DNA from 3 places in the Candidatus Merdisoma sp. HCP28S3_D10 genome. Region 2 is predicted to be linked to each of the others. Evidence: riboswitches for the same ligand, from Rfam matches in the RefSeq annotation. Region 2 holds a riboswitch; each other region holds the start of a gene.

Region 1 (8,131 bases), on a different contig from region 2:
TGGATCTGGAATTTATCCATTGGGAGCAGCCAAAGTACCCGAAGCGGCTTCGGACCATTCCGGATGCTCCCTGCGGTCTGTTCGTCCGGGGAAGACTGCCGGAAGAGGAGCAGGCGGCAGTGGCAGTGGTGGGCGCAAGGGACTGTACCTCATACGGCCGGAACCTGTCCGAATGGTTTGGTGGAGAGCTGGCGGCTGCCGGGGTGCAGGTTTTAAGCGGTATGGCCCGGGGAATCGACGCCTGCAGCCACAGAGGAGCCCTGAAAAAGGGCGGAGCCACCTTTGCGGTGCTGGCGGGTGGGGCAGATATGTGTTATCCGGAAGCCAACAGGGACATCTATATGGCGCTTGAGCGGCAGGGCGGCATTATCTCGGAATGTCCGCCGGGCGTACGTCCCCTGAAATATTATTTCCCACTGCGGAACCGGATTTTAAGCGGTATGTCGGATCTGGTACTTATAATAGAAGCGAGAGAAAAAAGCGGTTCCCTGATTACGGCGGATTACGGACTGGAGCAGGGAAAGGAGGTCTACGCGACTCCGGGACCGGTAGGAGAAGCCTTAAGCGCCGGCTGTAATAATCTGATCCGGCAGGGGGCAGGAATTGCCCTGTCACCGGAACAATTACTGGAAGTCCTCCATATTTTACCGGAATTTACCTGTAAAAAAACGCAAAAAGATAAAAATGTGCTTGAAAGGTCTGAAAATTTGGTGTATAGTTGTTTACGCTTGCAGGCTCAGAACCTGGCGGAGATCTGTGGAAAGACAGGACTTCCGCCCGGAGAAGCCTTGAGTGTTTTAGCAAAACTGCAAATGAAGGGTTATGCGAAGGAAGTATATAAGAATTACTATACACGTTGTTAAGCAGAGCCATTTGCAGCAGACAGCGGATATCAAAGAAAGAGAGTTAGTATTATGGCAAAGAATCTGGTTATCGTAGAGTCTCCGGCGAAAGTGAAAACCATCAAGAAATTTCTCGGGTCCAACTATGAGGTGCTGGCGTCCCAGGGACATGTGCGGGATTTGCCCAAGAGTCAGTTGGGCTTTGACGCGGAGCACGACTACGAACCCAAATACATTACCATTCGCGGCAAGGGTGATATTCTTGCTAAGCTGCGCAAAGAGGCGAAGAAAGCAGATAAAGTATATCTGGCAACCGACCCGGACCGGGAGGGAGAAGCGATTTCCTGGCATCTGTCCCAGGCGCTGAAGCTGGATCCAAAGAAAATGTACCGGATTACCTTTAACGAGATTACCAAGAGCGCGGTAAAGGAATCCCTGAAGAATGCCCGGGAGATTGATATGGATCTGGTCAATGCACAGCAGGCCCGCCGTATGCTGGACCGTATGGTAGGCTACCGTATCAGTCCGATTCTGTGGGCAAAGGTAAAGCGGGGCTTAAGTGCAGGCCGTGTCCAGTCGGTAGCGCTCCGGCTGATTGCGGATCGGGAAGAGGAGATCAATGCGTTTGTGCCGGAGGAATACTGGACGCTGGATGCGGATTTCCTGGCAGATGGCGGAAAGAAGCCGCTGCAGGCGCATTTCTATGGAACAAAGGAAGGAAAAATGACAATCCGCTCCAAAGAGGAGATGGATCAGATTCTAAAAGAACTGGACGGAGTTTCCTATGAGGTCAGCGAGGTAAAGATCGGGGAGCGCGTAAAGAAGGCGCCGCTTCCGTTTACCACCAGTACCCTGCAGCAGGAGGCTTCCAAGACACTGAATTTCTCCACTCAGAAGACCATGAGCGTGGCACAGCAGCTCTATGAAGGCGTGGATCTCAAGGGCAGCGGTACCGTAGCCCTGATTTCCTATCTGCGTACCGATTCCACCCGAGTATCCGAGGAGGCGGCAAAGGCAGCCCGCGATTATATCTCTTCCAATTATGGAGAAACGTATGTGTCTGCCGGGCACAACGCGAAAACCAGCGGCAAAAAGATTCAGGACGCCCATGAGGCGATCCGTCCGACGGATTTGACGCGGACGCCGGCTTCTGTCAAGGAATCCCTGACAAGGGAGCAGTTCCGTCTCTATCAGCTCATCTGGAAGCGCTTTGCGGCCAGCCAGATGGCAGACGCGGTCTATGAGACCTCTTCGGTAAAGGTGGACGGAGGAAAGTACCGTTTTACCATGTCTGCGTCCCGGGTTACCTTCGACGGCTTTATGTCTGTCTATGTGCAGGACGAGGAAAAGGAAGGGGACAGCCGTCTGCTGAAGGGCCTGAGCAAGGAGACCCGGCTGGAGCTGAAGGAATTTGAGAGTAAACAGCATTTTACACAGCCGCCGGCCCATTATACAGAGGCTGCGCTGGTTAAGACGCTGGAGGAGTTGGGTATCGGACGTCCCAGTACCTATGCGCCGACGATTACGACAATCATTGCCCGCCGTTATGTGTCCAAGGAGAGCAAGAATCTCTATCTGACCGAGCTTGGCGAGGTAGTCAACAATATGATGAAGCAGGCCTTCCCCAGCATTGTGGAGACAGATTTTACCGCAAATATGGAAGGACTTCTGGACTGCGTGGAAGAAGGAACCGTCAATTGGAAGACAGTCGTAGAAAATTTCTACCCGGATCTGGAAAAAGCCGTGGAGGCTGCGGAAAAGGAACTGAAGGAAGTAAAGATTGAGGACGAGGTGACGGACGTGGTCTGCGAGGAATGCGGACGTCATATGGTGATCAAATATGGTCCCCACGGACGCTTCCTGGCTTGCCCGGGCTTTCCGGAATGCCGCAATACCAAGCCTTATCTGGAAAAAATCGGAGTACCCTGTCCCAAGTGCGGAAAGGATGTGGTGCTGCGCAGAACCAAAAAGGGAAGAAAATATTACGGCTGTGAGAACAATCCGGAGTGCGATTTCATGTCCTGGCAGAAGCCTTCTACGGAGAAGTGTCCGGTCTGCGGCAGCTATATGGTAGAAAAGGGCAATAAGCTGGTCTGTGCCAGCGAAACCTGCGGCCATGTGATGCCGAAGAAAAAGGACGAAGAAAAATAGTCAGAAAATTTGTGAAAAAGTAATTGAAAAAAAGAGGGAATTGTGCTAAAATTCATATAAATTCCGAGTTGTTTTGAAAATATGGCGAAAAGATAGAGAACAGACACCTTCGGAAAAAAATACAATGGAGGGAACGGCGTGAGCGTACAATTACTGGATAAAACAAGAAAGATCAATAAGCTGCTGCATAATAATAACTCCAGCAAGGTGGTATTCAACGATATCTGCGAAGTGCTGACAGAGATTCTGAATTCCAATGTTCTGGTCATCAGTAAAAAAGGCAAGGTGTTGGGTATCAGCCACTGTGAGGGCGTGAGTGAGATTCAGGAGCTGATTGTGGACGAAGTGGGAGCCCATATAGACGAGGCTCTGAACGAGCGTCTCTTAAGCATTCTGTCCACCAAGGAGAATGTCAATCTGCAGACCCTGGGCTTTGAGTCTGAGAATGTCCGTGATTATCAGGCGATTATCACTCCGATTGATATTGCAGGCGAGCGTCTGGGAACCCTGTTCCTGTATAAGTATAAAGAGCAGTACGATATCGACGATATCATCTTAAGCGAGTACGGCACCACAGTCGTAGGCCTGGAAATGATGCGTTCCGTGAACGAGGAGAACGAAGAAGAGAAGCGGAAGGTTCAGATTGTGAAGTCTGCCATCAGCACCCTGTCCTTCTCTGAGCTGGAAGCGATCACTCATATCTTCGAGGAGCTGAAGGGCAACGAGGGAATCCTGGTAGCCAGCCGGATTGCCGACAGTGTGGGAATCACTCGTTCCGTTATTGTCAACGCGCTTCGGAAGTTTGAGAGCGCAGGCGTGATCGAGTCCCGTTCCTCCGGAATGAAAGGAACCTACATTAAGGTTGTGAACGATGTGGTATTCGATGAACTGGCGAAGCTGAAAAAGGAAGCAAAATAACTTCAGAATAGAAGAAAGGTACAGTGCGGAAAAAGGCCGGAGCAGGTCGGAAACCGCACTGTATTTTTTTATCCTGTAATTATAAAAAAAGAATAAAATTCCGAAAAAGCAGTTGACAAATAAAATGGAAAGCATTACTATAATAACCGTAAGTTAGCACTCGCAGTAAGTGAGTGCTAATAATAAAAAGGATAAGAACAAGATCCAAGGAGGAATAGAAATGAAATTAGTACCGTTGGGAGACAGAGTTGTACTGAAGCAGTTTGAAGCAGAGGAGACTACCGCATCCGGAATTATTCTGGCAAGCAAGTCCCAGGAGAAGCCGCAGCAGGCTGAGGTTGTAGCAGTAGGACCTGGCGGAATGGTAGACGGAAAAGAGATTACCATGTATGTAAAGGTTGGCGATAAAGTTATCTATTCCAAGTATGCCGGAAATGAAGTAAAGCTTGGCGATGAGGAATACATGATTGTAAAGCAGAATGACATCCTTGCAATTGTAGAATAATATCGAAAGATATTATTCTTTGCCGAATGGCATCCTGAGCGGAGCGTGCATATCCGTCAGGATATGACCGAATAATGATATAAAAATCTGAAAAAAAAACTGGAGGAATTAAAAATGGCTAAGGAAATTAAATATGGCGTAGACGCCAGAAAAGCACTGGAAGCCGGTGTAGATAAGCTTGCAAATACCGTAAGAGTAACCATCGGACCGAAGGGAAGAAACGTAGTACTGGATAAGCAGTATGGCGCGCCCCTGATTACCAACGATGGTGTTACCATTGCAAAAGAGATCGAGCTTGAGGATCCGTTTGAGAACATGGGTGCCCAGCTGGTAAGAGAAGTAGCGACCAAGACCAACGATGTAGCCGGTGACGGTACCACTACAGCAACAGTTCTGGCACAGGCTATGATTCATGAAGGTATGAAGAATCTGGCAGCAGGAGCGAACCCGATCGTTTTGAGAAAGGGTATGAAGAAGGCGACAGACGCCGCAGTAGAGGCTATTAAGGAGATGAGCAGCCCGGTAACCGGAAAGCATCAGATCGCAAGAGTAGCAGCTGTTTCTTCCGGAAATGAGGAAGTTGGCAACATGGTAGCAGACGCTATGGAGAAGGTTACCAACGACGGCGTTATCACCATCGAGGAGTCCAAGACCATGAAGACCGAGCTGGATCTGGTAGAAGGTATGCAGTTCGACAGAGGATATATTTCCGCTTACATGGCAACAGACATGGAGAAGATGGAAGCAAATCTGGATAATCCGTATATCCTGATTACAGATAAGAAGATTTCCACAACCCAGGAGATTCTTCCGCTGCTGGAGCAGATCGTACAGTGCGGCAGAAAGCTTCTGATTATCGCAGAGGATATCGAGGGCGAGGCTCTGACCACTCTGGTTATGAACAAGCTGCGTGGAACCTTCACGGTAGTTGGTGTAAAGGCACCGGGCTATGGCGACAGAAGAAAAGAGATGCTGCGTGATATCGCAATCCTGACAGGCGCAAACGTCATCTCCGAGGAGCTGGGACGTGAGCTGAAGGATGCGAAGCTTGAGGATTTGGGTACTGCAAAGTCTGTAAAGATTCAGAAAGAGAACACCATCATCGCAGAGGGCGCAGGCTCCAAGGAAGATATCCAGCAGCGTATCGCTCAGATTCGCGCGCAGATCGAAGAGACCAAGTCTGATTTCGACCGTGAGAAGCTGCAGGAGAGACTTGCCAAGCTGGCAGGCGGCGTAGCAGTTATCCGTGTAGGCGCTGCAACTGAGACAGAGATGAAGGAAGCAAAGCTTCGTATGGAGGATGCTCTGGCAGCTACCAAGGCGGCTGTAGAGGAAGGTATCATCGCAGGCGGCGGATCCGCGTATATCCACGCAACCAAGCAGGTAGCGAAGCTGCTTGATACCACAGAGGGCGATGAGAAGACCGGTGTAAAGGTTATCCTGAAGGCACTGGAGGCTCCGCTGTTCCATATCTCTGCAAATGCAGGACTGGAAGGCGCAGTTATCATCAACAAGGTAAGAGAGAGCAATCCGGGAGTCGGTTTTGACGCACTGAATGAAGAGTATGTGAACATGGTAGACGCAGGTATTCTTGACCCCGCAAAGGTAACAAGAAGCGCTCTGCAGAACGCAACCAGCGTAGCATCTACGTTCCTTACCACAGAGAGCTGTGTAGCAAACATTAAGGAAGAAACACCCGCAATGCCCGCAGGCGGCGGCATGGGCGGAATGATGTAACACATCAGCAAAGCAAATACCCCGCGGCAGGTTTTAACCTGCCGCGGGGTATTTGTTTTTGCCTGAGGGCTTAGACGGCAGGACGGTTACGACCATTTATGCCTTGACATCTCCATAGAAAAGCGCTATAGTTATACCGACATAAAAATTCATACAGGTATTAGAATTCTAGGGGAACTCTTAGGAGCTGAGAGGGCATAAGGCCGACTCTTTGAACCTGCTCTGGTTAGAACCAGCGAAGGGAAGCGATTCGAAAAGACTTATTGGCTAGGTATTGGCATAAGTATAGATATAGAAAGAGGCTTTTTTTCGAGAAAGCTTCTTTTTTTGTCTATTTTTGCGGAAATCCGATACCTCTATGAGAGAAAGAGAGGTTTTAAATATGGAAAACAACAATTGTTGCAGCGGCTGCAACCGTCCGGATCTGCCCTGGGCAGGACGGGGAACGAAGCTGGATATCTCCGGCTGCCGTTTTTCCCTGTATCCAATGACTGACCATTTCGTGCCGATCATTCTGGGCGCGCTGGAGGGAACTGATACGAGTGCAGTCTGGAGCGAGTCCGATGCGCTGTCTACCGTATACCGCGGTAAGCTGCCTTATGTGGCGGACGCTGTGAAGGCACTGTTCGTCAACGCATGGAAGCCGGATGTGCATATGGCACTGGAAGGACAGTTTTCTAAGGGCTGCCCGGGTGACTGTGACGGAGACAGTGTTTTGACCCGTGAGGGCGAGGCACCCAACAAGGCAAAGATTGCGGATAAGCACTTCCCGGTACTGTGCAAGCTGGCATTGTATCCCATGGGAACCGCGGATTACATCGATGAGATTGCCAGAGTCTGGAGACTGGCAGAGGAGAAGGGGCTGGAGCCTACCACCATTCATTACGCCACCCGGATTCATGGTGACATTCATGAGGTGTTTGACTACCTGGAAGAGGTATGCAGCCTGATGGAAAAGGCCGTTCCCCATTACATTCTGCATTTTACCTTATCGGTAAACAGCCCGACAAATGAGAATTAACGAATAAAGAGGAGTAAAAAAATGGAAAAGAAAAACACCTGGAAATTAAAAGAGATCATCTTAACAGCTATGATTTGTATTGTATTCGGTGTCGTATATCTGGGCGGCGTATACCTGGCTTCGTTTATAGCAACCGCTCTGACGCCTGCAGGCCTGTCCCCTCTGGGAAATGAGATTTGCTTCGGTATATGGTTTATGGCAGCAACCCTGGCAGGCTACATTCTGCAGAAACCGGGCGCAGCGGTTATCGCAGAGGTCATTGCGGCAGTTATTGAGGTTCTTCTGGGCAATTGGTTCGGCCCGATGGTTATCGTAGCAGGTATCATTCAGGGCGTTGGCGCAGAGATCGTATTTGCCGCAAATAAGTATCAGAAATTTGATGGCAAGGTGATGTATCTGGCAGCGGCAGGAAGCTGCATTACCAGCTTCCTGTGGAGCTTTGTACGTTCTGGTTACGGTAAATTCTCTGTAGGTTTCCTGATCGTACTGTTCCTGATTCGTCTGGTAAGCTCCCTGATCTTCTCAGGTCTGATCTGCAAGCTGATTGGCGACAGCCTGGCAAAGAGCGGTCTGTTAAAGGGCTATGAGCTGGGCCGCAGCCGTGAGTAAGGAGAAAATCATCCTTTCCTGCGAACACTTAGGTTTTCGGTACAGTAAAAATGAACATCCGGTTTTTTCCGACCTGAGTTTTCAGGTAAAGCGGGGAGAAGCGGTTCTGCTGATGGGAAAGTCCGGCGGAGGCAAAAGTACCCTTGCGTACTGCCTCGCCGGACTTTATCCGGAATACGCGGGCGAAATGGAAGGGACGATTCTCGTACATGGTCAGGAGCTCAGTAAGCTGGGGGCGGCGGAGCGTGCCAAAAAGGTTTCAATTTTATTCCAGAATCCGGACAATCAATTCTGCATGGATAAGGTAGAGCATGAGGTTTTGTTTACGCTGGAAAATATGAATTATCA
Region 2 (8,131 bases):
CGTCCCTCGGATAATCCCCTGATTGTACACATAGAAGAACGGGCGGATCTGTATAAAATTGCGGCGAAGGTGCCGGAAAAGGCAGAAAAAATGATGGATGCCTTCTGGCCGGGACCATTGACTCTGATTTTTCCGAAGACAGATCGGGTACCTTCCGAGACCACAGGCGGCTTGGATACAGTAGCAGTACGGATGCCGAGCGACGGGATCGCGGCGGCCTTTATCCGGGCGGCGGGAGGTTTTATAGCAGCTCCCAGCGCTAATGTATCGGGACGGCCCAGTACGACTACGGCAGCCCATGTGATAGAGGATCTGTCCGGACGGATCGAGATGATTCTGGACGGCGGCCAGGCAGTGATTGGCCTGGAATCCACCATTGTAGACATGAGTGTAGAGCCTCCGGTCATTCTGCGTCCGGGCGCCATCACGAAAGATATGATGGAAGCAGTCATTGGTCCGGTAGAGATTGATAAGGCGATCATCGCTCCGAACTCAGGCGTTAAGCCAAAGGCTCCCGGTATGAAATACCGCCATTACGCGCCCAGAGCCGACCTGACCATCGTAGAAGGTCCCAGCGACAAAGTAGTCGAGACCATGAACCGGATGGCTGCAGAGGCCGAAGCGGAAGGAAAAAAAGTGGGAATCATCGCTACAGATGAAACCGCGTCACGCTATCCTCATGGCCTGGTCATGAGCCTGGGAGCCCGCAGTAACGAAGAAGAGATCGCACAACACCTTTTTGAGGTACTTCGTAAATTCGACGACACGGATGTGGATTGTATCTTCTCCGAATCCTTCGAAGACGCCGCCATCGGTGCTGCCATCATGAACCGGCTGCTGAAGGCAGCTGGCCACAAAGTAGTACGGGTATAGCCATCTAGTTTATATCAAAAACCAGAAACCAGGAGCGGCGGAGGAATTTCTTCTAAGATAGTGTCCGGCTTTTCGCGCACTGGTGTCTGACTGGAGCGGACCTTGAGTCCGAGCCAGACAGACGCCTGTCTGTGAAACGTCCGAACACTTCAGAAGAAAATCCTCCGCCGCTCCTGGTTTCGTCCGTTCTTACAAAAAAAAGCTTTCCAGATTCCTCTGAAAAGCTTTCATGATGCAGGAGATGGGACTTGAACCCACACAGCCTTGCGACTACAGGCACCTGAAGCCTGCGCGTCTGCCATTCCGCCACTCCTGCGAACAAATAGTATCTTATCAGAAAGTGTTCCTATTGTCAACACTTTTTTGAAATTATTTTCAAATTTGTAAATTTAAAAATCGGATAAAAATTTTTGAAAAAAATTCGGGAAAACAGTTGACATTTGTTAAAAGCGGTGTTATTATAATCAAGCGCGTTGACGAAACGAGCAAACAACTAAATGCGGAAGTGTCGGAACTGGCAGACGAGCAAGACTAAGGATCTTGTGATTATTGCAATCGTGTGGGTTCAAGTCCCATCTTCCGCAGTGAGCAGGAGTGGCGGAATGGCAGACGCGCAGGCTTCAGGTGCCTGTAGTCGCAAGGCTGTGTGGGTTCAAGTCCCATCTCCTGCATGAAGGTCTCAGAATGATTTCTGAGACCTTTTGTTATGTAATAGGAAATTCCTATGGAATCCCCTATTACAAAAAAATATTATCGCACTGCGGCGGAGAGAAATAAAGATGGAAGAACGAAAGAAAACAAAAGAAATGGATATGCTGAACGGCGGCCTGGCGGGGAAGCTGATTCTGTTTGCGGTTCCGCTGGCTTTCAGCAGTATTCTGCAGCAGCTGTTTAACTCGGCGGATGTGGCGGTGGTAGGCCGGTTTGCGGGCTCCCAGGCTCTGGCGGCAGTGGGAAGCTGCGTGGCGCTGGTGGGAATTTTTGTCAATCTGATTGTGGGATTGGCGGTGGGTCCCAATGCGGCCCTGGCCAATCTGATCGGCCAGGAAAGGCGGGACAGCATAAGCCGGATGGTGCATACGATTATGACCTTCGGGGCAATGCTGGGAATGATTTTGCTGGCTGTCGGCATGCTGACGGCACGGCTTGTGCTGGAGGCTTCCGGAACTCCGGAAACAGTCATCCGCGAGGCGTTATTATATATCCGCATTTATTTTATCGGACTGCCCTTCATGGTGCTTTATAATTTTGGCGCTGCCATTCTTCGAAGCTATGGCGACACGAGACGGCCCATGTATTACCTGATTCTGTCCGGTATCCTGAACGTGCTCCTGAATCTGCTTCTGGTGATTGGATTCGGCCTGGGCGTGGCAGGTGTGGCGATTGCAACGGTGATTTCCAATGTGCTGAGTACGGTGCTGGTAATGGTTCATCTCCATGCAAGAACAGATGAATTTCAATTCTGCTTCCACAGACTGTGTATCGACGGTGCTGATTTGAAAAAGGTACTGCTGATTGGAATTCCGGCGGGCATTCAGGGCGCGATTTTTTCCGTGTCCAATGTATTTATCCAGAGCGGGATCAATTCCTTTGGAGAGGACGCCATTGCGGGATCCTCCCTGGCGCTGAATTTTGAATATTTTACATATGATATTGCCAACGCCTTTGCCCAGGCGGCAGTAACCTTTACCAGCCAGAATTTTGGCGCGGGGAATCTGAAGCGCTGTAAGCGGATCTTCTGGCTTTGTATGCTGTTTGGAATGGGCTTTACCGAGATTTTGAGCATTATTTTTATGATCTGGGACGAATTTTTCGTAGGAATCTATACTATCAGCAGCAGTGTGGCGGTCTATGGCCTGGTGCGGATGCATCATGTCTGCTCGCTGGAGGGGCTGACAGCCACTTATGAGGTGGAGAGCGCGGCGCTCCGGGGTATGGGAAAATCCCTGGAACCCTCTATTATCACAATTCTGGGAACGGTTGTATTCCGTATGATCTGGCTTCTGACGGTATTTAAATGGTTCCCCACCTACGATATGCTGATGAATATCTATGTAGCCTCCTGGGTATGTACGGGCGGCGCGATCTTTGTGGTCTGGTTTCTCTATATGCGAAAAATGGAAAAGCGCCAGACTGAACTTGTATAGGTGATATGTAGTAGAAACTGTACAGGAAAATTTTGAAAAGACCTTGTTCTTTTATGAAAATCGATCTATAATGCAAAAAGACAATAAAACAGACGGGAGCTTGTATACAGGCTGAGAGGAAGGTGTGACCTTCGACCGAGAACCTGATTTGGATAATGCCAACGTAGGGATACCTGAGCAAAAAGGAAAAACGGAAAGCTGCCAAATCGGTGGCTTTCTTTTTTATGTAATAGGAAATTCCTATGGAATCCCCTATTACATAAAAAAGCCCTCCGGGCAGGATCGCACTGCGGCGGAGTTGTAGTATGTCGCTTAGGCGACCCGCCGCAGGCGGAGAATCCTGCGAAGCAGGATTCTTTTTTATTGCGTTTATTGCGAAAAATTATGGGACAGGAGAAGAAAGCATGGTAAAAGTAAACGGAACAGAGCTTAATATCGCCGGAAAAACCGTGGCGGAATATCTGGCCGGAACCAATTACGATCTGAAGCGGATCGCAGTGGAGCGAAATGGCGATATTGTGCCAAAGGCACAGTATGAGACAGCGGTGCTGGCGGACGGCGACAGCGTGGAAGTGGTCAGCTTTGTGGGAGGCGGCTGAGATGATACCGACAAGGGAAGAATGGCACCGGGCCCTGGCAGCCCGGCATGGGGAAGCCTTCCAGAAAAGGGCAGAGCATACGACCGTGGCCATCTGCGGCCTGGGAGGCTTAGGCTCCAATATCAGTATCTGCCTGGCAAGAGCCGGCGTGGGAAAGCTGATACTGATTGATTTTGACCGGGTGGATATCTCGAATCTTCACCGGCAGCAGTACAAGGCAAGCCAGCTGGGGCTTCCGAAGACGGAGGCGCTGGCGGCAAATCTGAAAGAAATCGCGCCCTATATCGAGCTGGAGACTCATACGCTCCGTATTACGGAGGACAATATAGGAGAGCTTCTTACGGACGCGGACCTGGTCTGCGAGGCCTTTGACAATCCGGAGTGCAAAGCAATGCTGGTCAATACCGTGCTGGAGAAATTTCCGGAGAAATATCTGTTGTCCGGCTCCGGTATGGCCGGCATGGACAGCGTGAACCGGATACAGACCCGGCGGGTTACGAAGCGGTTTTATCTCTGTGGGGACGGCGTCAGCGATGTGAAGGAGTGCGGCACGCTGGTTTCCAGCCGGGTCATGACCTGCGCGGCCCACGAGGCCCATATGGTGATACGGATTCTGGCGGGAGAGCCGGAGCCGTAGAAGAGTATAAAAAGCGAAATTTAAGAGAAAGAAGGTATACATATGAACAACGATACATGGACACTGGGGGGACATGAATTCCATTCCCGTTTCATTCTTGGATCTGGAAAATATTCCCTGAACTTAATCGAGGCTGCGGTAAAGGACGCAGGAGCAGAGATCATCACACTGGCGGTACGCAGGGCGAACACCAGAGAGCATGAAAATATCCTGGATTATATTCCGGATCATGTGACACTGCTCCCCAACACCAGCGGCGCGAGAACTGCGGAAGAAGCAGTCCGTATCGCGCGGCTGGCCAGAGAGCTTGGCTGCGGCGATTTTGTAAAGGTGGAGATTATGCGGGATTCCAAGTATCTTCTGCCGGACAATCAGGAGACCATTAAAGCCACCGAGATTCTGGCGAAGGAGGGCTTCGTGGTCATGCCCTATATGTATCCGGACCTGAATGTGGCAAGAGATCTGGTGAACGCAGGAGCAGCTTCCGTTATGCCGTTGGCGTCTCCCATCGGCTCCAATAAGGGACTGGCCACAAAAGAATTTATCCAGATCCTGATTGATGAAATCGATTTGCCGATTATCGTGGACGCCGGTATCGGAAAGCCCTCTCAGGCCTGCGAGGCCATGGAGATGGGAGCTGCGGCGATTATGGCCAATACGGCGCTGGCCACAGCAGGCAACCTGCCGCTTATGGCTTCCGCCTTCAAGGACGCCATAGAGGCCGGACGAAACGCTTATCTGGCAGGGCTTGGAAGAGTGCTGACCAGGGGCGCGGCAGCCTCCGATCCGCTGACCGGATTTCTGCGGGATTGAGAGGTGTGAGCACATGGAAAATCAGTTCTTTGTAGACTCGGAATATCTTTCCGAAAAAGCGCTGGCGAAGAAGCATAAGCTGGAGACGGATCCCTCCTCCAGAACCAACCATATGGAATATATGCCGGGCATGGAGCAGATCGACTCGGACATCTGTGAGAAGGTCATGTCCCAGGTGGCGTCCTATGATTATCAAACGTACACAGAGAAGGATGTAAAGGCAGCCCTGGAGCACCGTACCTGCTCCGTGGAGGATTTTAAGGCTTTGTTATCTCCGGCGGCGGAACCCTTCCTGGAGCAGATGGCAGAGCGGGCCAGATGGGAGACCAGTAAGCACTTCGGCAATACGGTGTATCTGTTTACGCCTCTTTATATCGCCAATTACTGTGAAAATTACTGTGTATATTGTGGCTTCAACTGCTATAACCACATTAACCGCATGAAGCTCAATATGGAGCAGATCGAGAAAGAAATGAAGGTTATCGCCGACAGCGGTATGGAGGAGATCCTGATTCTGACCGGTGAGAGCCGTGGTAAGAGCGGCGTCGATTATATCGGCGAGGCCTGTAAGCTGGCAAAGAAGTATTTCCGGATGGTGGGGCTGGAGATTTATCCGGTCAATTCCGATGAATACCGGTATCTTCATGAATGCGGCGCAGACTACGTGACGGTATTTCAGGAGACCTATGATACGGATAAGTATGAAACGCTGCATCTGATGGGACACAAGCGTGTATGGCCCTACCGGTTCAACGCCCAGGAGCGGGCACTGATGGGCGGCATGCGCGGCGTGGGCTTTTCGGCGCTTCTGGGGCTGTCGGATTTTCATAGGGACGCGCTGGCAAGCGCGCTGCATGTCTATTATCTGCAGCGGAAATATCCCCATGCGGAAATGTCCCTGTCCTGTCCGAGACTGCGTCCGATTATCAACAACGATAAGATCAATCCGCTGGACGTCCATGAAAAGCAGCTGTGCCAGATTATCTGCGCGTACCGGATCTTTCTGCCCTACGTGGGGATCACCGTATCCTCCCGGGAGAGCGCGTCCTTCCGGAACGGGATCGTGAAGATTGCGGCGACGAAGGTGTCTGCAGGCGTATCCACCGGTATCGGGGATCATGAGAGTAAATATAGCGGCAAGGACGACGGAACAGAGACCGGCGACGAGCAGTTTGAGATCAACGATGGGCGGAGCTTTGAGACCATGTATGAAGATATCACGGAGGAAGGACTTCAGCCGGTGCTGAATGATTATGTGTATGTCTAATGTGTTAGTGATTACAAACCGTAAGCTTTGCAAAGATGATTTTTTGGGGCGTATAAAAGCGCTGGCTGCGGCGGGACCCAGGGGTATCATTCTGCGGGAAAAGGATTTGCCGGAGGCGGAATATCTGGAACTGGCGCGTCAGACGGCAGAAATTTGCGACAGATATCAGACGCCCTGTGTTCTGCACAGCTTTCCGGGTATAGCTCTGGAGCTGGGTGTAAAGCGGCTCCACCTGCCGCTGCCTATCCTGCGGAACTTATCCCCGGATGAGCGGGCGTATTTTACCGTGCTGGGCGCGTCCTGTCATTCCGCGGAGGACGCCCGGGAGGCGGAAACCTTGGGGTGTACCTATATCACTGCGGGGCATGTATTTGACACAGACTGCAAAAAAGGACTGCCCGGGCGGGGTCTGGAGTTTTTGAAACAGGTGTGTGAAAGCGTGAAGATCCCCGTGTATGCCATCGGTGGAATCGCTCCGGAGAATTATAAAGCGGTGATGGCTATAGGGGCAGCAGGCGTGTGCGTCATGAGCGGCGCTATGGTATGTGAAGCGCCGGGACGCTATCTGTCAGCCTTTTCAGAAAAGACAGAACAGGCAGCGAACACACAGAAGGGGATAAGATAGAATGAAATTTAAGAAAGAGATGCTGCTGCTCTATGCGGTGACGGATCGGCACTGGACCGGCGGACAGACGCTGGAAGAGCAGATTGAGGAAGCTCTGGCGGGAGGCGTGACGATCCTGCAGCTGCGGGAAAAGAAGCTTTCGGAGGAGGAATTTCTGCAGGAAGCTATCCGGGTAAAGGAAATCTGTCATCGCCACGGCGTCCCGCTGATTATCAACGATAACGTGGAGGTAGCCCTGAAAAGCGGCGCAGACGGCGTCCACGTGGGGATCGAGGACGCTCCGGTCAGTGAGATTCGCGCCCGGGTTCCGGCAGACTTTATCATTGGGGCCACCTGTAAGACGGTAGAGCAGGCGAAGAAGGCAGAGCAGGCAGGCGCGGACTATATGGGCGTAGGAGCCGTATTTCCATCGCCTACCAAGACAACGGCTATTCGGATTACCAGGGAGCAGCTCTGTGAAATCTGTACCTCTGTACAGATTCCGGCGGTGGCCATCGGCGGTATCACTGCAGAGAATATCACAGAGATCCGGGGCGGCGGCATGGCCGGCGCGGCTGTGGTTTCCGCCATCTTCGGAGCAGAGGATATTAAAAAGGCAGCGGGAGAGCTGAAGGAAAAGGTAAAAGAGGTAGTAACGGGCGCATAAAGCCCGTGAAAGCGGCAGACCGGGGGCACCACTCTCTGTCGCGATAGAAAAATAATGCGAAAACAAAGGAAAAGAGGAAAACACAAATGAGAACAGCATTATCAATCGCAGGCAGCGATTCCTGCGGAGGCGCCGGCATTCAGGCAGATCTGAAGACCATGACCATGAATGGAGTGTACGCGATGACAGCGGTTACCGCACTGACAGCGCAGAACACCACCGGCGTAAGAGCAATCCAGGAGGCAACTCCGGAATTTTTGGGACAGCAGATTGACGCGGTATTCGAGGATATTTTCCCGGATGCGGTCAAAATCGGAATGGTATCCGCAAGCGAACTGATTCGTGTCATTGCAAAGAAGCTGCGTGATTACGAGGCGAAGCATATCGTGGTAGATCCGGTCATGGTAGCTACCAGCGGCTCGGTGCTTCTGAAGACAGATGCGGTGGAGACACTGGAAAAGGAGCTGCTGCCTCTGGCAGAGGTGGTAACGCCCAATATCCCGGAGGCGGAGATTCTGTCCGGT
Region 3 (8,131 bases), on a different contig from region 2:
TTAAAAGAGGAAGGGGTATTGATAAAAAGTTTTCGAAAACCGGATGCAGAGTGGGGAAAATTTATTTTAAATAACAGATTAGAGGAGGAAAGACTGCAAGCATATCATATAACAGAGCATAATCAGGATTCCAGATATGACATTTGCGTGGGAGAAATTGCAGATGGAGCTGTGGTGAATTGCGCTTATCGGGTAAATGTCGGAGAGTGGAAGCCGGAAGATATAAAATATACACAATTCATGAAGGAGAATGGAAGGGCTTATCCTTTACAATATTCGTTTCACACAGAGAAAGGGCTTGCTTGCATATCCGATTTAAACTGTGGTATACTACAAAATAAAGAACGGTATATAAAAATGATAAGACAGGATGTGAGGTAGAATATGAAGAATGTAGAAATTAGTGAATTTAAAAAATTTGTGAGACAGACGCTTATGAAAAAATATCATATGTCGGAGCTTGAGGCACAAAAAGCAGTGCGGGATTCATATTTATCGCTTGCATTGAAAAAAGATAAGAATTATGTAGAACATGATTCAGTAGAAGAGTGGGCAGATTTTGTATACGAGGAGTATCAGAACGGAAACTTACTTCAGATGTGATAAAACAGGGATATCGGACAAAAAAGAACGATATCCCATTCTTTTTATTAAAAGGAAAAATTACTTCAGATCCAACTCCACAGGGCAGTGATCCGAACCGAAAATCTCCGTGTGAATGGAGGCGTTTTCCAACCGGTCCTTCAGCCGTTCGGATACGATAAAATAATCAATGCGCCACCCCGCGTTCTTTTCACGGGCACGGAAGCGGTAGGACCACCAGGAGTAGACGCCCTCGGCGTCCGGATAGAAATACCGGAAGGTATCCACAAAGCCAGAACTTAGGACCGTAGTCATTTTCGCCCGTTCCTCGTCTGTAAATCCGGCATTCTTCCGGTTGGTCTTCGGGTTTTTCAGGTCAATCTCCTGATGGGCCACATTCAGATCCCCGCAGTAGATTACAGGTTTCTTCCTGTCCAGGCTTTGGATATAAGCGAGAAAATCATCTTCCCACTGCATCCGGTAATCCAGACGCTTCAGCCCATCCTGGGAGTTGGGGGTGTAGACGGTCACCAGATAATAGTCCTCAAATTCCAGGGTAATGACCCGGCCTTCGTGGTCATGCTCTTCAACGCCGATTCCGTAGGCGACGCTTAAGGGCTCTTTTCTGGTAAATACAGCCGTACCGCTGTAGCCCTTTTTCTCGGCGTAATTCCAGTACTGATGATAGCCGGGCAGATCGAGCGTAATCTGTCCCTCCTGAAGCTTGGTTTCCTGCAGACAGAAAATGTCGGCATTAAGCTTCTCAAAATCTTCCATAAAATTTTTCCCGACACAGGCCCGAAGCCCGTTCACATTCCAGGAAATCAGTTTCATAGGAGCCTCCTTGCAGAAAAGATTTGATCTTTCCTTGTATTTTACATATAATAATAGTATTATAATAATTCTGCGGAAGAATGTAAAGAAGCGCAGGAAAAGCATTATAAACAAAAGAATAAGGATAGAGGAGAAGAAGTTATATGGAGAAGTTACTGGATCGGATTACCGCAGCGGTATCCGAAGCCTTTGTAAACTGCGGCTATGAGGCCGAGTACGGAAAGGTAACCATTTCCAACCGGCCGGATCTGTGCGAGTATCAGTGTAATGGCGCCATGGCAGGCGCGAAGAAGTATCACTGTGTGCCCATTCAGATTGCCACAAAGGTGGCGGAGAGCCTGAAGGATCAGGAGCTGTTTTCCGAGGTGGACGCGGTGAATCCCGGCTTTCTGAATCTGAAGCTTGGTCCCGCGTATGTGCAGGAATACCTGCAGGCTATGGCAGATGACGAGCGCCTGGGCTGCGACAGAACAGAGAATCCGAAGACCATTATCATTGACTACGGCGGACCCAACGTGGCGAAGCCGTTGCATGTGGGACATCTCCGCTCGGCCATCATCGGTGAGAGCGTGAAGCGTCTGGGACGTTTTGTGGGGCACCATGTGACCGGCGATATCCATCTGGGCGACTGGGGTCTGCAGATGGGACTGATTATCACGGAACTTCGGGAGCGCAAGCCGGACCTGGTATATTTTGATGAAAATTACACAGGTGAGTATCCGACCGAGGCGCCTTTTACCATTTCCGAGCTGGAGGAGATCTATCCGGCAGCCAGCGCCCGGTCCAAGGAGGACGAGGCCTACAAGGAGCAGGCGATGCACGCCACCTATCTGGTGCAGCATGGCCACAGAGGCTATCAGGCTATCCTGCAGCACATCTTAAATGTGTCCGTGACCGACCTGAAGCGCAATTACGCGAACCTGAATGTAGAATTTGATCTGTGGAAGGGCGAGTCCGACGCGCAGCCTTATATCCCGGATATGGTAGAGAAGCTGAAAAAGGAAGGCTTTGCATACGAGAGCGAGGGCGCGCTAGTGGTAGACGTCAAGGAAGACACCGACACCAAGGAGGTTCCGCCCTGTATGATTCTCAAGTCTGACGGAGCGTCCCTGTATACCACCACCGACCTGGCAACTCTGGTGGAGCGCCGGAAGCTCTTTGATCCGGACGAGGTTATCTATGTGGTGGATAAGCGTCAGGAGATGCATTTTATCCAGGTATTCCGTTGTGCCAAGAAGACAGGCCTGGTGAAGCCGGAGACGGATCTGGAATTCTTAGGCTTTGGCACCATGAACGGCAAGGACGGCAAGCCCTTCAAGACCCGTGAGGGCGGCGTGATGCGTCTGGAGTACCTGATTTCCGATATCAACGAAAAGATGTATCAGAAAATCGCGGAGAATCCTGAGATTTCCGAGGAAGAAGCAAGGGAGACGGCCAGAAAAATCGGTCTTTCCGCCATCAAGTACGGCGACCTGTCCAACCAGGCGTCCAAGGACTATGTCTTTGATATCGACCGCTTTACCTCCTTTGAGGGCAATACCGGCCCCTATATCCTGTACACCATCGTGCGGATTAAGTCCATTCTGAACAAGTATCAGGCTCAGGGCGGCGATCTGACAAAGGGACGGATTCCGGCAGCGGAAAATGACAGTCAGAAGACGCTGGAGCTGACTCTGGCCCGTTTCAACGGCGCGCTGGAGAATGCCTTCGACGAGCTGGCGCCCCACAAGGTCTGCGCTTATATCTATGAGCTGGCCAATGCCTTCAACAAGTTCTACCACGAGACGAAGATTCTCGGCGAGGAGAACGAGGAGAAGCGTGCAGATCTGGTAGCTGTGCTGCAGCTAACCAAGCGGGTACTGGAGACCTGTATTGATGTGCTGGGCTTCGAAGCGCCGGAGAGAATGTAAGATAAATATTATGAAAATAAATGGCGGAAAGTCCTAAAAATGCAGGATTTTCCGCCACTCTCATTTTATGTCATGTCCATATGTACGCATTTATGCTAAGATAAAATTAGAAAAACGCAGCAGGAGGATTTCACCATGGAACAGATCAAGACCGGAAAATTCATTGCGGAACTGAGAAAGGAAAAGGGCATGACCCAGGAACAGCTTGGGGAAAGGCTTGGCGTCAATTCCCGCAGTGTTTCCCGCTGGGAAAATGGTCACGGAATGCCGGATATTTCGCCCTTGCTCGAACTGGCAGATGTGCTGGGTGTGACAGTGCAGGAGTTACTGGAGGGAAGCAGACGGGAAAGGAAAAGTGGAAATGTCGGAGTCGTCACCTATGAGGGATTGCATACCGTGGTGCAGTATCTGAATCAGGAGCGGGCAGCCTGGAAGAAACAGATCGATTCCAGCCTGAAATTCAGTCTGTTTTGCGTAGGTGTGGCCACTGTCGGATATGTGGTTATGGAGCTGCTCCGGGCATACAGAGGAATAGATGGCGGCGGCATCATCGATGGAGTTCTGATTCTGATGCTGTGCAGTTTTATCCGTATCCTGCAATGCCAGCGTATGAACAAAGATGAATACGAGTTCACCACTGACCAGCTGGAAAGCCTGATGGAAAATCAGTGCCCGAAAATGCACACGGCTCAAGAGATGCTGTACTTTCTGAAAAGCCGCCAGCAGCCGGAGCCGGACGAAAGTAAGTGCGAGAAGATCCTGAAAGCCATCGAAACGGAATTGAAGCCTGGCGAAGCCGTCGAACTGGTCACTCAGTATGGCGAATACACCCGAAACGCTCTCCCTATGATGTGGCACCCTATCATCGCCTTCACCGACCACCGCATGATCATCGGAGGTGAACGTCAGAAGGGCATGATCCTGGTGGAATATGACACGGAAAGCTACGAAAAAGACGACATCATTTCCAACCGTACTGTATGTGACGGCATTCAATGGGAAATGCTCATCGGCACGAAGCAGGCGGAGCTTCGGTTTAGCTTCAAAAAGAAACGGAAACTGCAGAAAGATAGAGACAAAACCTCGGAAAAATAGAAGAAAACAGGGTTGCAAAAAGTTTTCGAAAAGGGGAAAAATGCCGTAGGTTCCGCAAAAGAACCCGCGGCATTTTTTATTGGCGTAAAAGAAAGAGTGTTTAATCAGCTACCGCCAACTGCTTCACCTGCGCGAACGCTTTATTCACCGCCGGAATCGCCAGCACAATCAACGTAATAGCCGCCTCGCAGCCCAGATAAGAGCCGTTGTAGGCCAGAGAATAAACCGGGGCGCTCATGCCGGATCCTTCCGCGTACATGCCGAAGAAAATCAGGCCGGACAGGAACGCAAAGAGGTAGCGGCCCAGGACGCCTACAATGTAGCCTTTCACAAGGCCATTTTTCTTGTTACAGAAGATACCGGACAAACCCAGTGCGCCGAAGGCCAGGACATAGTCCGTAATCATCTGGGGCAGGCTGATGATATAAGGATCGGAGATGAGCTGTAACAGGCCGTAGGCCACGCCGGTCATAATACCAGTCCGCAGGCCGTACCAGTAACCGATACAGCAGATGAACAGCATGGAAAACAAGGTAACGGATCCACCCATGGGAGCCTCAAAAAGCTTCAGGAAGGACGTGATCATGGCCAAAGCCATGGCAACGGCAGAAAAAACCAGGTGCTTCGTTTTGAATTTCGCCTTGTCTCCGGTGAGATAGCAGGCCAGAATCAGAAGAACCAGCATCAGGGCGACCAGAGCGCCGTAGCCCAGGCCTGTCAGGTTGTAGATGGTACCGCCGTATTCATCCACCAGCTTGGTAGCAAAAAGTGACATAAAAAAACCTCCTTAGGTATGAAAAAAATTTCACAGGAGGGGATACAAAAGATGCTTCCTTACGCCGGTATTAACCGGTTCAAGTAATGAGGGTCAACACAGAAGTGTATTCTCAGCCTTTGGCTCCCCTAGCTTTCGCTATGTGATTAATTTAAATATAGGTCAGACAGAGAAGAAAGTCAAGCGCGGATTTGACAGGGACAAAGAAGGGGCTTATACTTGTAAAATACAAAGCTATAAGGGAGAATACCATGAACCGAGTACCGAACAACAAAAAAGTCATCTTTATCTTAAGCGCTCTCTGCTGCCTTTTGCTGGTGGGCGTAAATCTCTATCAGCAGAAGACCTGGCGGAGTATGGATTTGATCCTCTGCATGGGACAGAGCAATATGAGCGGCGCCGGCGGGGACGCTTCGGAAGCGCCCGGGCTCACCGAAGGGGCGGGTTATGAGTACCGGGCCGTGACCGATCCGGATACCCTGCATGTGCTTTCAGAGCCCTTTGGAGAGAAGGAAAACCGGGGCGCCCTGGACGACACCGAGCTTCTGGAGCGCAAGGGAAGCCTGGTGACCGCCTTTGTAAATGCCTATTATGAGCAGACGAAGGTTCCGGTGGTGGCGGTCTCCGCGTCCCGGGGAAGCTCTTCCCTGAACGGCTGGAATACCAAGGGACTGCGGGAGGAAGCGGCGGATCGCCTTGCCGCGGCGAAGGAGTGCATGAGAAAGGAGAAAATCCACGTGCGCCATACCTATATGCTCTGGTTTCAGGGCGAGGCGGACGCCAACTTAAAGGCCACAAAGGAAGAGTATGAGACGGGCTTGCGCACCCTGGTTTCCTATATGGAGGAGCAGGGCGTAGAGAAATGCTTTGTGATAGAGCTGGGGCCGGATTTGGAGGATCCGGGAAAGCACCGGGAGGTAATGGAGGCACAGCTGGAGAGCTGTGAAAAAAATCAAGATATGGTTCTCGTGTCCGTCCTTCCGGCAGAGCTTCTGGATCCGGAGCTGAGAGACGTATTGGGGATTCATTATGGACAGGAGGCGTTGAACCAGATTGGGGCGGACGCCGGAAAAAATGCGGGAGAGTATGTAAAAGAGCATGGAGCAGAGAAATAGTATCGGAAAGACCTTATGGGACATCGGTTCCCCTTTTTTGCTGTATGTGATATTGAGTATGAGCCTCCAGGACGCCCTGGCGCTCTGCCTGACGCCCTGGCTGGACGAGGCGGAATATCTGACGTGGAGCCTGGCGGCGGTCAACGCGCTGGAGATTCCAATTTTTTACCGGATGTACCGGACGCGGCAGGGAAGCCGGAGCCGGGAAATTCCGGAAAGAAGCTGGATTCCGGCGGTTCTGGGCGCTGTCTTTTTGGGACGGGGCTTCAATCTGCTGCTGGGCCTGACGCCGCTTCCGACCCTGTTTCCGGGATATCAGTCAGCCACAGACAGCCTTTACGGCGGTGGGCTTCCCGCCCTTCTGGCAGCCAGCGTAGTGACGGCGCCGGTCCTGGAGGAGCTGCTGGTTCGAGGGCTCCTATATGGGGAGCTGAAAAAGGCGCTGCAGAACCGGTATGCGGCGATGGTCTGCGCTTCTCTTTTATTCGGAATCCTACACGGCAATCTGGTTCAGGGGATTTTCGCTTTTCTGACCGGACTTTATCTCAACTGGATTTGTGAGGCAGAGGATTCCCTGCTTCCGTCCATACTGGCCCACAGCGCGCTGAATGCTTCCACCATCTGGCTTTCGCAGGCAGAGCCAGAATGGCTTTCAAAGTTCCTTAGTTGGACGCCCGGATATCTGCTCCTGACGGCGGTATGTCTGCTGGCGGGCTTCGCATGCTGGAAAAAAATCCGGATTATGAAATAAAATAAGAGAAAAGATACAGCTTGAATTGTTTGGATAGGCTGTAGTATGAGAGAAAAAAGAGAAAATATAGACACAATTTTAAGAATATAACGGAATTCACAAATAATCTGACAACTATGGAAATATTTTCTCTTTACATCTGAAAAAATTCGTTGTATAGTACGGATAGAGTCAACTAAATTTCATAAGAAAGAGCGAGCAAAGGCGAGTTCAGAGGATCTGGAGGGATAATTTTATGAGCCAACAGAGCAGAGGATTGTATGACCCGCGATTTGAGCATGATAACTGCGGTATCGGCGCGGTGGTCAACATCAAAGGAGTCAAGAGCCACGAAACAGTGGCGAACGCATTAAAAATTGTAGAAAACCTGGAGCACAGAGCCGGCAAAGACGCCGAGGGCAAGACGGGCGACGGAGTAGGAATCTTATTGCAGATATCACATAAGTTTTTCTCCGAAGCAGTCAAACCCCTGGGCGTCTTTTTAGGTGAGGAGAGAGATTATGGAATCGGTATGTTTTTCTTCCCGCAGGACGAGCTGAAGCGCAACCAGGCCCGGAAGATGTTTGAAATCATCGTGGAAAAAGAGGGCATGGATTTTCTGGGTTGGAGAGAGGTGCCTACGGTACCCTCCGTTCTGGGAACTAAGGCGCTGGAGAAAATGCCGTGTATCATGCAGGGCTTCGTAAAGCGCCCCGCAGACGTGAAAAAGGGACTGGATTTTGACCGGAAGCTTTATGTGGCCCGCCGGACCTTTGAGCAGTCCAATGACGATACCTATGTGGTATCCCTTTCCAGCAGAACCATTGTATACAAGGGTATGTTTCTGGTACACCAGCTTCGGTCCTTCTTCAGGGATCTGCAGGATGAGGCCTACGAGTCTGCCATTGCCATCGTACATTCTAGGTTTAGCACCAACACCAACCCCAGCTGGGAGCGGGCACACCCCAACCGGTTCATCGTACACAACGGTGAGATCAACACCATTCAGGGAAATGCGGACAAAATGCTGGCCCGCGAGGAAACCATGGAGTCCAGCCATTTGAAGAAGGATCTGAATAAGGTGCTTCCG

What was found. Region 2 has a riboswitch for thiamine pyrophosphate ahead of thiS (sulfur carrier protein ThiS). Riboswitches for the same ligand answer to the same signal wherever they lie in the genome.
Region 1: it holds a riboswitch for thiamine pyrophosphate, as region 2 does, so the genes downstream of both, ACTNCH_RS05970 (YkoF family thiamine/hydroxymethylpyrimidine-binding protein) here and thiS (sulfur carrier protein ThiS) in region 2, are expected to answer to the same signal.
Region 3: it holds a riboswitch for thiamine pyrophosphate, as region 2 does, so the genes downstream of both, thiT (energy-coupled thiamine transporter ThiT) here and thiS (sulfur carrier protein ThiS) in region 2, are expected to answer to the same signal.

Annotation. Positions count from the first base shown of each region.
Region 1 is NZ_JBQHTG010000002.1:169,286-177,416, forward strand. It holds gene dprA (DNA-processing protein DprA) at 1-863, shown strand, start outside; gene topA (type I DNA topoisomerase) at 915-2,993, shown strand; gene codY (GTP-sensing pleiotropic transcriptional regulator CodY) at 3,132-3,911, shown strand; gene ACTNCH_RS05960 (co-chaperone GroES) at 4,132-4,416, shown strand; gene groL (chaperonin GroEL) at 4,531-6,153, shown strand; TPP riboswitch at 6,314-6,414, shown strand; gene ACTNCH_RS05970 (YkoF family thiamine/hydroxymethylpyrimidine-binding protein) at 6,536-7,174, shown strand; gene ACTNCH_RS05975 (ECF transporter S component) at 7,196-7,783, shown strand; gene ACTNCH_RS05980 (ABC transporter ATP-binding protein) at 7,776-8,131, shown strand, end outside.
Region 2 is NZ_JBQHTG010000001.1:116,208-124,338, reverse strand. It holds gene ACTNCH_RS00570 (L-threonylcarbamoyladenylate synthase) at 1-873, shown strand, start outside; tRNA gene ACTNCH_RS00565 (tRNA-Leu) at 1,107-1,189, opposite strand; tRNA gene ACTNCH_RS00560 (tRNA-Leu) at 1,373-1,457, shown strand; tRNA gene ACTNCH_RS00555 (tRNA-Leu) at 1,462-1,544, shown strand; gene ACTNCH_RS00550 (MATE family efflux transporter) at 1,653-3,020, shown strand; TPP riboswitch at 3,105-3,208, shown strand; gene thiS (sulfur carrier protein ThiS) at 3,425-3,619, shown strand; gene thiF (thiamine biosynthesis protein ThiF) at 3,621-4,256, shown strand; gene ACTNCH_RS00535 (thiazole synthase) at 4,299-5,069, shown strand; gene thiH (2-iminoacetate synthase ThiH) at 5,083-6,336, shown strand; gene ACTNCH_RS00525 (thiamine phosphate synthase) at 6,329-6,961, shown strand; gene thiE (thiamine phosphate synthase) at 6,963-7,607, shown strand; gene thiD (bifunctional hydroxymethylpyrimidine kinase/phosphomethylpyrimidine kinase) at 7,694-8,131, shown strand, end outside.
Region 3 is NZ_JBQHTG010000004.1:105,470-113,600, reverse strand. It holds gene ACTNCH_RS10875 (DUF3990 domain-containing protein) at 1-381, shown strand, start outside; gene ACTNCH_RS10870 (hypothetical protein) at 385-603, shown strand; gene ACTNCH_RS10865 (exodeoxyribonuclease III) at 664-1,416, opposite strand; gene argS (arginine--tRNA ligase) at 1,560-3,326, shown strand; gene ACTNCH_RS10855 (helix-turn-helix domain-containing protein) at 3,462-4,421, shown strand; gene thiT (energy-coupled thiamine transporter ThiT) at 4,522-5,196, opposite strand; TPP riboswitch at 5,236-5,336, opposite strand; gene ACTNCH_RS10845 (sialate O-acetylesterase) at 5,448-6,311, shown strand; gene ACTNCH_RS10840 (lysostaphin resistance A-like protein) at 6,295-7,062, shown strand; gene gltB (glutamate synthase large subunit) at 7,298-8,131, shown strand, end outside.